One region of the Kitasatospora sp. NPDC056181 genome, then DNA from elsewhere that is predicted to be linked to it. Evidence: riboswitches for the same ligand, from Rfam matches in the RefSeq annotation. Region 1 holds a riboswitch; the other holds the start of a gene.
The links. Region 1 has a riboswitch for cobalamin ahead of ACFC1F_RS27035 (CoA-acylating methylmalonate-semialdehyde dehydrogenase). Riboswitches for the same ligand answer to the same signal wherever they lie in the genome.

Region 1 (7,066 bases):
ACGTCAGGCCCGCCGCCTCCGCGCCGGCCACGCCACCGGAGACCGGTGCGTCGACGGCGCGGTGTCCGGCTACCCGGGCGAGGTCGGCGGCCACCCGGGCGTCCCCGACCGCGATGGTGGAGCAGTCCACGAACAGCGCGCCTCGGGCGACGGCGGTGAGCTCCTGGTACGCGTCCAGGACGTGCCGCCCGGTCGGCAGCATGGTGATCACCAGGTCGGCGTCGCCGACCGCCTCCGCCGCTGAGCCGGCCACGGCCACACCGCTTCCGGCAGCGCGCTCCCGGGCGTGCTCCGCCAGGTCGTAGCCGGTCACCCGGTGGCCGGCCCTGACGAGGTTGGCGGCCATCGGGCCGCCCATGTTGCCGAGTCCGACGAATCCGATGCTGTGGGTCACCAGCGCTCCAGGGGTGTGGTGGCGGCGAGGCCGAGTTCGTGCTCGCCGAGCGGGGCGAAGTAGCGGGCCACCGCGGCGGGTTCGACGGCGCCGAGCGTCGCCGGGCTCCACCGCGGGGAACGGTCCTTGTCGATCACCTGGGCCCGGATGCCCTCGGCCAGGTCGGCGGTGGCGAGGGCCGCGCACGAGGTGCGGTACTCCTGGTCGAGCACCGCCTCCAGCGGGCCGAGGGCCCGGGCCCGGCGCAGGGCCGCCAGCGTGGCCTTCACGGCGGCAGGAGAGTTCGCAGCGATCCGGTCGGCGGCCTTCTTGGCCTCGGGTTCGCCGCTCTCCCGCAGCCGGCCGAGGATCTCCTCGACGGTGTCGGCGGCGTAGCAGCCGTCGATCCACGCCCGCTGTCCCTCCAGCACCCCGGCGGGCGCCGCCTGGACGTGCCGTTCGAGGGCATCGTGCACGGGCAGTTCGGCGAGGTCGTCCAGCAACGCGGCCAGCCGCTCGGCAGGGACGAAGTGGTCGCCGAGCCCGCACAGCAGCGCGTCGGCGGCACCGACGGATCCCGCGGTCAAGGCGAGGTGGGTGCCCAACTCGCCCGGTGCAAGAGCGAGCAGGTAGGTGCCACCCACGTCCGGAACGAAGCCGATGCCGGCCTCGGGCATGGCGATGCGCGTGGTCTCGGTGACGATCCGGACGCTGCCGTGGGCGGAAACGCCAACCCCGCCGCCCATCACGATGCCGCTCATGAGCGCGACATAGGGCTTGGAGTAGCGGGCGATCCGGGCGTTGAGGCGGTACTCGTCCCGCCAGAACTCCTCGACGGCGCCCGGGTCGCCGCCGGTGGCGGCGCGGTGGATGGCGACGATGTCGCCGCCGGCGCAGAAGGCCCGCTCGCCGGCGCCGGTGACGACGACGGATTCGACCCTCTCGTCCTCCTCCCAGGAGTCCAGGGCTTCGGAGATCCTCCGCACCATGCCGTGGGTGAGGGCGTTCAGGGCCGCGGGGCGGTTGAGGACGATCAGGCCGGCCCTGCCCTCGCGCTGGACGAGGACCTCGTCGACGGTGTTCCCGGTCATCACGCGGCTCCGGTCAGGCCGCGGGCGACGATGACGCGCATGATCTCGTTGGTTCCTTCCAGGATCTGGTGCACCCGCAGGTCTCGGACGATCTTCTCGATGCCGTACTCGGCCAGGTAGCCGTAGCCGCCGTGCAGTTGGAGCGCGGCGTTGGCGACCTCGAAGCCGGTGTCGGTGGCGTAGCGCTTGGCCATCGCGCACAGCTGCGGCGCCCGGGGATCGCCCCGGTCCAGGGCGGTCGCGGCCCGCCAGAGCAGCGACCTGGCCGCCTCCAACTCGGTGGCCATGTCGGCGAGTCGGAACTGCAGGGCCTGGGCGTGCAGCAGCCGGGCGCCGAACGCCTCGCGGTCGGCCAAGTAACCGGTGGCCCTCTCCAGGGCGTCCTGCGCGCCGCCGAGGGAGCAGGCGGCGATGCCGAGCCGGCCGCCGTTCAGCCCTTTCATGGCGATCCGGAAGCCCTCGCCCCCGGCCCCGAGGAGCCGGTCGGCGGGCAGCCGGACACCGTCCAGCCGCACCTGCCGGGTCGGCTGCGCGTTCCAGCCCATCTTGTTCTCGTTCGGCCCGAAGGAGACCCCCGGGTCTCCGCGTTCCACGACGAACGCGGAGACCCCGCCTGCCCCCGGTCCACCGGTGCGGGCCATCACCACGTACACCTGCGAGGCTCCCGCACCCGAGACGAACTGCTTGACGCCGTCGAGGATCCAGTGGTCACCGTCCCAGCGGGCCCGCGTGGTCAGTGCCGCGGCATCCGAGCCCGCACCGGGCTCGGTGAGGCAGTAGCTGCCGAGTTGTTCGGCCGCGCAGAGGCCGGGCAGCCAGCGGGCGCGCTGGGCGTCGTCGCCGTAGCGGTCGATCATCCAGGCGACCATGTTGTGGATGGACAGGTAGGCGGCGATGGACGGGCAGCCGGTCGCCAGCGCCTCGAAGACGAGGACGCCGTCGGCGCGGGTGAGTCCGGAGCCACCGGACTCCTCACGGACGTAGACGCCGGCCAGGCCGACATCCGCCGCCTTGCGAAGCACGTCAACGGGGAAGTGCTTGGTCTGGTCCCACTCGACCGCGTTCGGGGCGAGGTGCTCGCGGGCGAAGGCCCTCGTCGTGTCCGCGATGGCGCGCTGATCCTCGGTGAGGTCGTGCACGGCGCTCATCCCATCGTCGGCATGGTGAAGCTCGCGCCCTCCTTGACCCCGGAGGGCCAGCGCGAGGTGACGGTGCGGGTGCGGGTGTAGAAGCGGATCGAATCAGGCCCGTGCTGGTTGAGGTCGCCGAACGCGGAGCGCTTCCAGCCACCGAAGGTGTGGTACGCGATCGGCACCGGGATCGGCACGTTGACCCCGACCATGCCGGTGTTCACCCGGCGGGCGAAGTCCCGGGCGGTGTCGCCGTCCCGGGTGTAGATCGCGACACCGTTGCCGAACTCGTGCTCGCTGGGCAGCCGCAGAGCCTCCTCGTAGTCGGCGGCACGCACCACGGTCAGGACGGGCCCGAAGATCTCCTCCCGGTGGATCCGCATGTCCGACGTGACCCGGTCGAACAGCGAGGCGCCGAGGAAGAAGCCGTCCTCGTGGCCATCCAGCCGGAAGTCCCGCCCGTCCACGACGAGTTCGGCTCCCTCCGCGACCCCGAGGTCCAGGTGGCCGCGCACCCGGTCCAGGGCGTCGCGTCCGACCAGCGGCCCGAAGTCGGCCGCCGGGTCGTCCGAGCGCCCGACCTTCAGTGCGGCGATCCGCTCGACCAGTTTCGCCACCAGGGCGTCCGCGGTCTCCTCCCCCACCGGGACCGCCACCGAGATCGCCATGCACCGCTCACCGGCCGAGCCGTAGCCGGCTCCGATCAGCGCGTCGGCCGCCTGGTCGAGGTCGGCGTCCGGCATCACGATCATGTGGTTCTTCGCACCGCCGAAGCACTGCGCCCGCTTCCCGTGGGCGGCGGCCGTCGCGTACACGTACTGCGCGATCGGGGTGGATCCGACGAAGCCGACCGCCTCCACCCGCGGGTCCCCCAGCAGGGTGTCCACCGCCTCCTTTCCGCCGTTGACCACGTTGAGCACGCCCGGCGGCAGCCCGGCCTCCAGGAACAGCTCGGCCAGCCGCAGCGGCACCGAGGGGTCGCGCTCGGAGGGCTTGAGGACGAAGGCGTTGCCGCAGGCCAGCGCGGGCGCGGCCTTCCAGAGCGGGATCATCGCCGGGAAGTTGAACGGCGTGATGCCGGCGACCACGCCGAGCGGCTGGCGCATCGAGTACACGTCGATGCCGGTGCCGGCGTTGTCGGTGAACTCGCCCTTCAACAGGTGCGGGATCCCGGCGGCGAACTCCACGACCTCCAGGCCGCGTTGGATGTCGCCGTGGGCGTCGGCCACGGTCTTTCCGTGCTCGGCGGAGAGCAGCCTGGCCAGCTCCTCCTTCTCCAGCTCGACCAGCTGCAGGAAGCGCAGCAGGACGCGCGCCCGCCGCTGGGGATTCCAGGCCGCCCACGCGGGCTGGGCCTGCGCGGCGTCGGCGATCACCGCCTCGACCTCGGCGCGGTCGGCCAGCGGCACCCGGGCCTGCACCCGGCCGGTGTTGGGGTCGTACACGTCGCCGAAGCGGCCGGACGTGCCGGCGGTGCGCTTGCCGGCGATGAAGTGGGTCAGTTCTCGGACCATCGGGTTCCTTCTCTCGACAGGGTTGGGGAGAGGAGGAATGGAGAGCAGCGCCATCGCCGGCGATCGGGCGCACGGTCATGCGTCGTCGCGAAATGGCGTTGTTGACCTACCGTCAGGCGCGGTGGCACCTGACGGTCGGCAGCACGGCAGCGGAACGGGAACAGCAGCCCGGAGTCATGCGTGTCGTCTCCATCCTCGTGGAAAACACGAACCACCCGCGGCCGGTATCCTGACTCCCGGATCACCGCGCGCCCCCGGGCCTTCCCGGCTGGCTGCCAGTGGCCTTCATCTGCGAGGACGAACTCCCCGGTCACAGTGGCGGGACCGTGCCGGACTCACACCGGCTTCCCTGACACCGCGGACCTGTCATCGACCATATAGTTGGACGTCCTAGTAAGTCCAGAGGTCCGGGTTCGCGTCGCGCCATCGGGATCCCACTGCGCCGAGCACCGCCCGGGTGGTGCGATCGACGCGGAGCACAGGTGGGCACGGCCCCTGGCGACAGCCTGACGTGCCGTCGGGATGGATGCCGCCCTCCTCGGACCCGCTCGGCCGAGACGGCCCCCGGACGCATGCCCCGGCCCGCCACCCGGATCATGGGCGCGCCCGGTCGGCTGGGCACTTCCACCCGCCCGGGCGCCGCGCCGGCGGTGCGGCCGCCGGGTGGTCACCGTCGGCGGCAGCCTCAGTAAGGGTGAGGGCCGGGGCCGGGTGCTGGGGCTCGGGCCGGCAGGGCGGCCGGCCGGCCGCGCTCTTGCCGATCCAGCGGGCCGCGTCTCCGTCGTCGACCCGTCACGCCCGACCGGTCGGCCGCAGTTCCCGTTCGAGAGCGGAAAGGGCGAACGTGTGCGCGGAGGCGTGCTGCCAGCGCGGGCGTCCGAACATCACGTCTCCGGACAGCCCGTTGAGCATGGCCACGGCCCTGATGACGAACTCGGACGGATCCACGTCGGCGAACTGCCCCAGGGCCCGGCCTTCGAGAAGGATGGCTTCCAGGTGCTCTTCCCAGGCGTCGGACAGTGCGGTGAGGAGCTGCCGGCCGGCGTCGTCGTGGCGCTGGGCCAGCACCTGCGTCCACAGCGCGTAGCGTTCGTCGCCCTGGTGGCGGGGCAGGTAGAAGCGGACGAACAGTGCCAGCTTCTCCGAGGGGGAGGCGGCCTGGTCCGCGGCCTGCTGGAACCGGGTCACGAGGTCCGCTTCGCTCCATGCGAGGACTTCGAGCAGGAGGCGGTCCTTCTTGCCGAAGTGGTACAGGATGTGCCCGGTGCTCATGCCGGCCCGCGCGGCGATGTCCGACATCCGCACGGCTGCGGGGCCCTTCTCGGCGATGGCGCTGATAGCGGCCCGCATCGCCCGTCCCCGCGCCTCGTCGCCGGTGGGCTGACGCTTCCGGTCGACCGAGGCCAGAGCCGGCTGCGGGGTGGCCCCGGGCTCCGCGTTCGGCGCGGGCCCGATCGCGTTCTTCGGTGAGGGGCGGGACTGCGGCCGTGTGGGCTCGTTCTCTGGCGTCGGCATGGCCTCACCTCGGTTTCTGGGGATCTAGATCCGTAGTCTAGACTGAAAATCTAGACAGTGCGACTGGAGCCCGAAGCCCGCGTGTGCGCGGTCCGACGCCCAGCGGTTCGCCTGTCCGACCCACCCTTCAGGAGGCACCCGCATGACGCGCGGATTCGACGTTGTGGAGACCTGTATCGCCGACCTGCGCGCGGCGCTGGAGAAGGGCGAGACCACCGCGGTCGCCCTGCTCGACGCGTACCTCGCGCGCATCGACGCGTACGACCGACCCGGAACCGCCACCGCACTCAACGCGATGGTCGTGATGAACCCGGACGCCCGCGCCGAAGCAGAGGCCTCCGACGCCCGCCGCGCGCGCGGCGAGACGCTCGGCCCGCTCGACGGCATCCCGTACACCGCGAAGGACAGCTACCTCGCGAAGGGCCTGACGGCGGCGGCCGGTTCACCGGCGTTCGAACACCTCGTCGCCCAGCGCGACGCGTTCGCCATCGAGCGACTGCGCGCGGGCGGGGCCGTGCTCATCGGCCTGACCAACATGCCGCCGATGGCGAACGGCGGCATGCAGCGCGGCGTGTACGGTCGCGCGGAGAGCCCGTACAGCGCCGACTGGCTGACCAGCGCCTACGGCTCCGGCTCGTCCAACGGCTCGGGAACTGCGACCGCGGCGTCGTTCGGGGCGTTCGGCCTCGGCGAGGAGACCTGGTCGTCGGGCCGGGCCCCCGCGTCGTACAACGCGCTGTGCGCCTACACCCCCAGCCGCGGCGTGATCTCGGTGCGCGGCAACTGGCCGCTCGTCCCGACCATGGACGTCGTCGTCCCGCACACCCGCACCATGGCCGACCTCTTCGAACTGCTCGACGTCATCGTGGCCGACGACCCGGAGACCCGCGGCGACCTGTGGCGCGCGCAGCCGTGGATCCCGTTGCCCGCACCGTCGCAGGTGCGCCCCGCCTCGTACCCGGCACTCGCTCCCGCGGACGCGGCGACGGCGCACGCCACGCTCGCCGGCAAGCGCGTCGGCGTCCCCAGGATGTACATCAACGCCGACCCCGGCGCGGGGACCAACCCCGACGGCGGCATCGGCGGCCAGACCGGCCTGCGGATCGAGACCCGCCCCTCGGTGATCGCCCGGTGGGAGGCGGCGCGCCGCGACCTGGAGGCCGCCGGGGCCGAGGTGGTCGAGGTCGACTTCCCCGTCGTGTCGAACTACGAGTCCGACCGCCCCGCCGCTCCCTCGCTGCCCACCCGCGGCCTGGTCGGCGGCGACTTCCTCAAGGTCGAGATCGAGGACCTCTCCGCCTGGGCGTGGGACGACTTCCTGCGGGCCAACGGCGACCCCGCGCTCGCCACCCTGACCGAGGTCGACGGCGACCGCATCTTCCCCAAGCACCAGGGCGAACTCCCCGACCGCTACGTCGGCTTCGACGATACGATCGGCGACTA
Region 2 (7,066 bases), on a different contig from region 1:
GGCGTCCAGCAGCTCGGCCACCGCCCGGTCGGCCGGGCGGGCGGCCACCCAGGCGCGGAACTCGGCGCGGGCCGGGCCCGGCGAGTAGTCGGCGCAGGCGTTGAGCAGTTCGAAGGCGCTCTGCTCGATGTGCCCGGCGGCGGTCTGCGCGACGGTGCAGATCTCCTCCAGCTTGGCCCGCACCGCCCAGTGCCCCAGCGGGGACAGCTCGGCGGCCTCGTCCTTGCGGACCACCGCGCCGACGGCGGCGAGGCCGTCCAGCATCCAGTCCAGGACGGCGGCGACGTCGGCGGTCGCGGCCGGGGTGTCGATCTGCGGCTCGCGGCAGGTGCCGCGGACGGCCGAGACGGCGGACGCGGCGTGCGGCACGGGCGACAGGCCCAGCGCACCGGTACCGCCGCCCACCCGGCGCTCGTCCAGGCCCCGGCGCAGCAGCTCCAGCAGCTCGCTGTCGGCGACCGGGCCGGCCACCAGGTGCAGGAAGGAGAGCAACTGCGGCGCCTGGTCGACGGCCTGCCCGGCGAGCATCGCGAAGACGCCGCGCAGGGCGGCCGGCGGTACCGGGGCGAGCAGCGTCCAGGCGTCGAACAGCGCCGACCAGCCGCGGACCACGGCCTCGTCGTCGTGTTCCCAGGCGTGCAGGCGCCAGCCGGGGGCGGCGCCGCCGTCCCTGGCCTCGACCAGGCCGACGAGCAGGGCCTGGCCCCACGCGTTGGCGGCGGCACCGACCGTCATGGCCAGCGCGCGGCCGGCGGCGCGGGCGTCCTCGGGGAGCAGCTCGCCGCGCTTGTCGACCTCGGAGAGTTCGCCGGCCCAGCGGGCGATGCGGACGGCGTCGACCAGCATCCGGCGGGCCAGCGGGGCGAGCTCGGCAGGAGCGGGGAAGCCCTCGGGCACCGGGACCCGGCCGCGGCCGGGGGCGGGTGCGGGGCCTCGTCGGCGGGGTACGCCGGTGCCCGGCCGGGCGCCGGCGGGGCGGTAGGCCGTTCCGGGGAGACGGGTCACCGTCGCACCGGAACCGATCGTCGGCGGGAGCGGGGCATCACGGTCGCGCGGGTTCCGAGACGTCACGTCGTGCAGTCTTCCCCTTGTACCGGCCATCTGTCACATCCGGTTCGCCGCGGGCTCCGGGAGGCGGGCGCGGGGGGTCCACAAGATCGGGCAACAGAGGCCAAACCGCCTGGCCGGATCTGTATGTCGTGATCATGTCAGGGACACCGGGGGCGGCCGCCCGGCGGTCACGGGAGGGGGCGGAGGGCCACCTGGGGCCGGAGGAACGGTGGGCTAGAGGAACGGTGTGAGCCAGCGGCGGAGCTGCTCCTCGTAGCGGGCGGGGTCGGCGTTCCAGAGGGCGGCGTGGTCGCCGCCGGGGACCGGCTGGAGGCTGACCACGTCGGAGCGGCGCCCGGCCAGCCGCGCGGCGGCCCGCCAGGGCGCCACGGGGTCGTCGGGGCCGTGCAGGACGAGGGTCGGCACCCGAAGGTCGGTACCGTCCGCGATCCGGGCGAAGTCGGCCAGGTCGACGCCGGTCCGTCCCTCCACCGCCAGGGCGCCGAGCTCGGCGGCGGTGCCGCGGTAGCCGGAGCGGGCGGCGCCCCGGCGGGCGGTGGCGGGCAGGTCGAGAACGGGCGAGTCCAGGATCAGACTGCTGACCGAGGAGGCCCAGGCGGACCGGGCGGCGGTCTGCAGGGCGATCGTGGCGCCGAGCGACCAGCCGTAGAGGACGACCCTCCCGGCGCCGCTGTCCAGGGCGAGCCGCACGGCCGCCTCGACGTCCCGCCACTCGGTCTCGCCGAAGTGGTCGAGCCCGTCGGGGGAGGCGGGGGCGCCCGCGTCGCCGCGGTAGGTGACGGCGAGAGCGGGCAGGCCGAGCCGGTCCAGCAGCGGGAGCACCGGGAGGACCTGCTGCCGGTCGGCGCCGGAGCCGTGGACCAGGACGACCCAGGTGCCGCGCTTGCCGTCCAGGTACCACGCGGGCAGGGCGCCCAGCTCGCCCGCGGCGGCGGTCTCGGAGAACGGCAGGCCGAGGGCGGTGGTCGGGTCGCCCGTGTGGACGCGGGGGGTGAAACGGACCACGGTGCCGGAGGTCAGGGTGCCGCGGTCGGCGCGGACCAGCCGCCGGGTGACGCCCTGCGCGTCCTCGTGCAGGACCTCCTCGACCACGGCGTGCCCGCCGTCCCCCCACTCGACGGCCCAGCGGCCGGGGCGGATGCTCTCCGGACTGCGGGTGAAGGTGACGCGCCCGGAGGCGAGGGCCTTGACCAGGACGGGGCCGGCGGGTCGGCCCGGGGCCTTCACCCGGTGGACCATCCGCTCGGACGCCCTCCGGCCGATGACCAGCACGGCGGCCCCGGCACCGGCACCGATGGCGGCGGCCGCCACGACGGCTGCGGTTCCCCAACGCATATCGCTCCCCGCTCTGTAGGTCGCGGACTGGGCAGTGTGCCCACCAGTCCACTCGCGGAGGCGGCGGCCGGCCACCGGACACGGCCGTCCGGGTCACACCGGGCCACACCGGGCCCCCGGGCCGCACCGGGACCCACCGGGACCCACCGGGACGCCCGTCACGCCGAGGAGCACCGGCCGCACCGGGACGGGGTCACCTCGGCACGGCATCGTCTCGGCACCTGGCCCGGCTTCACCTCGGCACCTCGACACGGCTTCACCTCGGCGCGGCGTCGCCGCGGGGTGCGGCCCTCCGGTCAGACCGGGATCTCGGTGTCCCGCCGGCCGAGCAGCTCCCAGAACCGCTCGTCGAGCGGCTGCTCCCGCCCCGCGGAGTGCCGCGCCGCCGGGGCCGGGGAGCCCCAGCTGCCCGCGCCCCAGTGGGAGGAGACCTGGTTCTCGTTCTGCAGCACCGCCAGCACGGCGGCGAGGTCCTCCTCGTGCACCGGCACGATCCGGCCGATCGCCCGGACCTGCGCCTGCCAGCGGCCGTCCACGCACTGCCGCAGCCGCTGGTCCAGCTCGTCCCGACGGCCCGTCACCGCGACCAGCTCGCGCAGTGTCAGGCCGAGCACCCGGGCGAGCGCGTGGGTCTGCTCCTCGTCGCCGTCCCAGCGGTCGGTGGCCTCGGCCCGCTGGTAGTGCGGCAGCGGCATGCCGATCCGGCGGGCGGCGTTCTCCTGGCCGAGCTCGCGGGCGACCCGGAAGTCCCGCAGCCGGGCCGGGCGGACCCCCATCAGCTGGGCCGGCGGGCACCAGAGGGCGCGGGCCAGCGCGATGAACTCCTCCTCGGCGGGGCGCAGCTCGCCGCCCTCCCAGCCGAGCACGTGGGCGGGCACCAGCCGGACCCCGTGCGCGGCCATGCCCTCGACCACCTGTTCCGGGGTCAGGCCGAGGCCGGCGCGGTGCGCGCGGGCGGCCGCGGGCGAAAAGGGCACCGGAGGGACGGCGGGGGGCTGTCTGCGTCGCATGGGACCCGACGGTAGGGGCTGGTGGTTCGGTGCCCCAGCCGCCGAACGCACGAAGCACCGCTGTAGGGGTCTACATGCCGCTGGACGATCACACAGGCTGTCATGCCCCTGCGGGGGGTGATGATCAGAGGTAGCGACGGGGCCGAAACCGGGGCGGGAACCGTGCAGACCGTGTGACCAACCCCTCCGTGACCTTGGTTGACTCGCGGTTCGGCCGCGTGATGGGATCCTTCAGCCAATACGGAGGCATGCAGAGGAAGCCGGTGCGAGTCCGGCGCGGTCCCGCCACTGTCACCGGGGAGCACGTTCGGAACAGCCACGGCGGGCCGTCAGAAGCCGCTGGAAGGCCCGGGGGTGCGTCCGACCCGGAAGCCAGGAGACTCTCGCCCCCGGTACGTCGATCCAGGGCGCGGACCCTGAGTGAGGACACGCACGCGATGCAGGCTGCCCCGACCTTCCGAGCCCTCTGCTGTCCGTCGTGCGCCCGCTGACCCGCGCCGCGGCCTTCGCCGTGGGCGCCGTCGCGGGGTACCTCGCCGACGCCCGGTTCGCCGACCCGCGCCGCGGCCACCCGGTGGCCGTCTTCGGCAGTACGGCCGGCCGGCTGGAGAAGCGGCTCTGGCGCGACGACCGGGCCGTCGGCACCGCCTACACCGCACTCTGCGTGGGCGCCGTCGCCGCCGGTGCGGTGGCCGCCGAGCGCGTCCTCGGCCGCCGCCCGGCGGGGCGGGCCGCGCTGGCCGCCGCCGCGACCTGGACGGTGCTCGGCGGCACCTCGCTGACCCGCGAGGCCCGGACCATCGGCCGCTCGCTCGCCGCGGGGGACCTGACGGCGGCCCGCGAGCGGCTGCCGCACCTGTGCGGGCGCGACCCGAGCGCGCTGGACGAGCAGCAGATCGCCCGCGCGGTGGTCGAGTCGGTCGCCGAGAACACCGCCGACGCCGTGGTCAACGCGCTGGTCTGGGGCGCGGTCGCGGGCACACCCGGGCTGCTGGCGTTCCGGGCCGTCAACACCCTGGACGCGATGGTCGGCCACCGCTCGCCGCGGCACGCCCGGTTCGGCTGGGCCTCGGCCCGGCTGGACGACGTGGCGGGCTGGCCCGGCGCCCGGCTGACCGCCCTGCTGACGGTGGCCGCCGCGCCCGAGCCCCGGACCGCCTGGCGGGTCTGGCGGCGGGACGGCTCCGCACACCCGAGCCCCAACGCGGGCCAGGCCGAGTCGGCCTTCGCCGGCGCGGTCGGCGTCCGCCTCGGCGGCACCCTGCGGTACGGGGACGGGGCCTCCCCCGGGCCGGGGGTCCCCCCGGCCGAGGGCTGGGGAAGGGTCGAGCACCGGCCGGTGCTGGGCGGGGAGCTGCGGCCGGTCGGGGTGGACGACATCGAGCGGGCCTGTGTGCTGTCCCGGAGGGTGGGCGCGCTGGCGCTGGGTACGACCGTCGCCGGGCACCTGCTGCTCCGGGCGGCCCTCAGGAGGGGAAAGGCATGAGCAACGCACTGCTGGTCGCCGGAACGACCTCGGACGCGGGCAAGAGCGTGGTCACCGCGGGCATCTGCCGCTGGCTGGCCCGCCAGGGTGTCGGCGTCGCGCCGTTCAAGGCGCAGAACATGTCGCTGAACTCCTTCGTCACCGCCGACGGCGCCGAGATCGGCCGTGCCCAGGCGATGCAGGCCCAGGCCGCCAAGGTGGAGCCCGAGGCGGCGATGAACCCGGTGCTGCTCAAGCCGGGCGCGGACGGCCGCAGCCAGGTGGTGCTGCTCGGCAGACCCGTCGCCGAGGTCGGCGCGCTGGACTACCGCGAGCGCAAGCCCGTCCTGCTGGAGCGCGCCCTGGAGTGCCTGGCCGACCTGCGCCGCCGCTACGACGTGGTGGTCTGCGAGGGCGCCGGCTCGCCCGCCGAGATCAACCTGCGCGACCGCGACATCGCCAACATGGGCCTGGCGACCGCCGCCGGACTACCCGTCGTGGTGGTCGGCGACATCGACCGCGGCGGGGTGTTCGCCGCGATGTACGGGACGCTGGCACTGCTCTCGGCGGAGGACCAGCGGCACGTGGCCGGCTGGTTCGTCAACAAGTTCCGGGGCGACGCGCGGCTGCTCGCGCCCGGCCTGGAGATGCTGCGCGAGCTGACCGGCCGCCCGGTGCTGGGCACCCTGCCGATGCTGCCGGACCTCTGGCTGGACGCCGAGGACTCGCTCGACCTGTCGACCGTGGTCGACCGGACCGCCGGGCGCGGGCCGCTCGGCGCGGACGTGCTGCGGGTGGCCGTGGTGCGCTTCCCCCGGCTTTCCAACTTCACCGACCTGGACGCGCTGGCCCAGGAGCCGGGCGTCCTGGTCCGCTGGGCCACCCGGCCCGAGGAGCTGGCCGACGCCGACCTGGTCGTGCTGCCCGGCACCCGGGCCACCGTCGCCGACCTCGCCTGGCTGCGCGAGCGCGGCCTGGAGCCGGCGATCAAGGCGCGGGCGGCGGCGGGGCTGCCGGTCCTCGGGGTCTGCGGCGGCTACCAGATGCTGGCGCGGGAGATCGTGGACGAGGTCGAGTCGAAGGCCGGCGCCGTCGACGGCCTCGGGCTGCTGCCCACGCACGTCCGGTTCGGCGCCGAGAAGGTGCTCGGCCGGCCGGTCGGCGAGGCGTACGGGCAGCGCGTCGAGGGGTACGAGATCCACCACGGGATCGTCGCGGTGGAGGGCGGCGAGGCCTTCCTGGACGGCTGCCGGGTGGGCTCGGTCTGGGGGACGACCTGGCACGGCGCGCTGGAGAACGACGGGTTCCGGCGCGAACTGCTGCGCGAGGTGGCCGGGTTGTCGGGCCGGGCGTTCACGCCCGCGCCGGACGTCTTGTTCGCCGAGGCGCGCGAGGCCCGGCTCGACCGGCTGGGCGACCTGATCGAGGAGCACGCGGACACCGACGCGCTGTGGAAGCTGATCGAGGGCGGGGTGCCGGCCGCGGGTTCGCTGCCGTTCCTTCCGCCCGGGGCCCCCTTGGAGAATCATGAGTGACGTCCGCTACCCCTTCACCGCGATCGTCGGCATGGCCGACCTGCGGCTCGGGCTGCTGCTCAACGCGGTCTCCCCGGCCGTCGGCGGCGTGCTGGTGCGCGGCGAGAAGGGCACCGCCAAGTCGACCATGGTGCGCGCGCTGGCCGGCCTGCTGCCGTCCATCGCCACCGTCGACGGCTGCCGCTTCGCCTGCGACCCGGGCGCGCCGGACCCGCACTGCCCGGACGGCCCGCACGCCGGCGGCGCCTCGTCCGAACGCCCGGCCCGGCTGGTCGAGTTGCCGGTCGGCGTCTCCGAGGACCGGATCGTCGGCTCGCTCGACCTGGAGCGGGCGCTCGCCGAGGGCGTCAAGGCGTACGAGCCGGGGCTGCTGGCCCAGGCGCACCGCGGCGTGCTCTACATCGACGAGGTCAACCTGCTCCAGGACCACGTGGTGGACCTGCTGCTGGACGCCGCCGCGATGGGCCGCTCCTACGTCGAGCGCGAGGGCGTCTCGGTGCGGCACGCGGCGAGGTTCCTGCTGGTCGGCACGATGAACCCGGAGGAGGGCGAGCTGCGGCCGCAGTTGCTCGACCGGTTCGGCCTGACCGTCGAGATCGCCGCCACCCGCGACCCGGCGGAGCGCGCCGAGGTGGTCCGCCGCCGGCTGG

Region 2: linked by a shared signal. The riboswitch ahead of ACFC1F_RS07700 (cobalamin biosynthesis protein) and the one ahead of ACFC1F_RS27035 (CoA-acylating methylmalonate-semialdehyde dehydrogenase) in region 1 are both predicted to bind cobalamin.

The regions. Positions count from the first base shown of each region.
Region 1 is NZ_JBHJUK010000081.1:25,290-32,355, forward strand. It holds gene mmsB (3-hydroxyisobutyrate dehydrogenase) at 1-394, opposite strand, end outside; gene ACFC1F_RS27025 (enoyl-CoA hydratase/isomerase family protein) at 391-1,464, opposite strand; gene ACFC1F_RS27030 (acyl-CoA dehydrogenase family protein) at 1,464-2,612, opposite strand; gene ACFC1F_RS27035 (CoA-acylating methylmalonate-semialdehyde dehydrogenase) at 2,609-4,108, opposite strand; cobalamin riboswitch at 4,310-4,501, opposite strand; gene ACFC1F_RS27040 (TetR/AcrR family transcriptional regulator) at 4,901-5,623, opposite strand; gene ACFC1F_RS27045 (amidase) at 5,766-7,066, shown strand, end outside.
Region 2 is NZ_JBHJUK010000012.1:21,668-28,733, reverse strand. It holds gene ACFC1F_RS07715 (hypothetical protein) at 1-1,005, opposite strand, end outside; gene ACFC1F_RS07710 (alpha/beta hydrolase) at 1,285-2,406, opposite strand; gene ACFC1F_RS07705 (XRE family transcriptional regulator) at 2,703-3,416, opposite strand; cobalamin riboswitch at 3,669-3,799, shown strand; gene ACFC1F_RS07700 (cobalamin biosynthesis protein) at 3,904-4,902, shown strand; gene ACFC1F_RS07695 (cobyric acid synthase) at 4,899-6,416, shown strand; gene ACFC1F_RS07690 (putative cobaltochelatase) at 6,409-7,066, shown strand, end outside.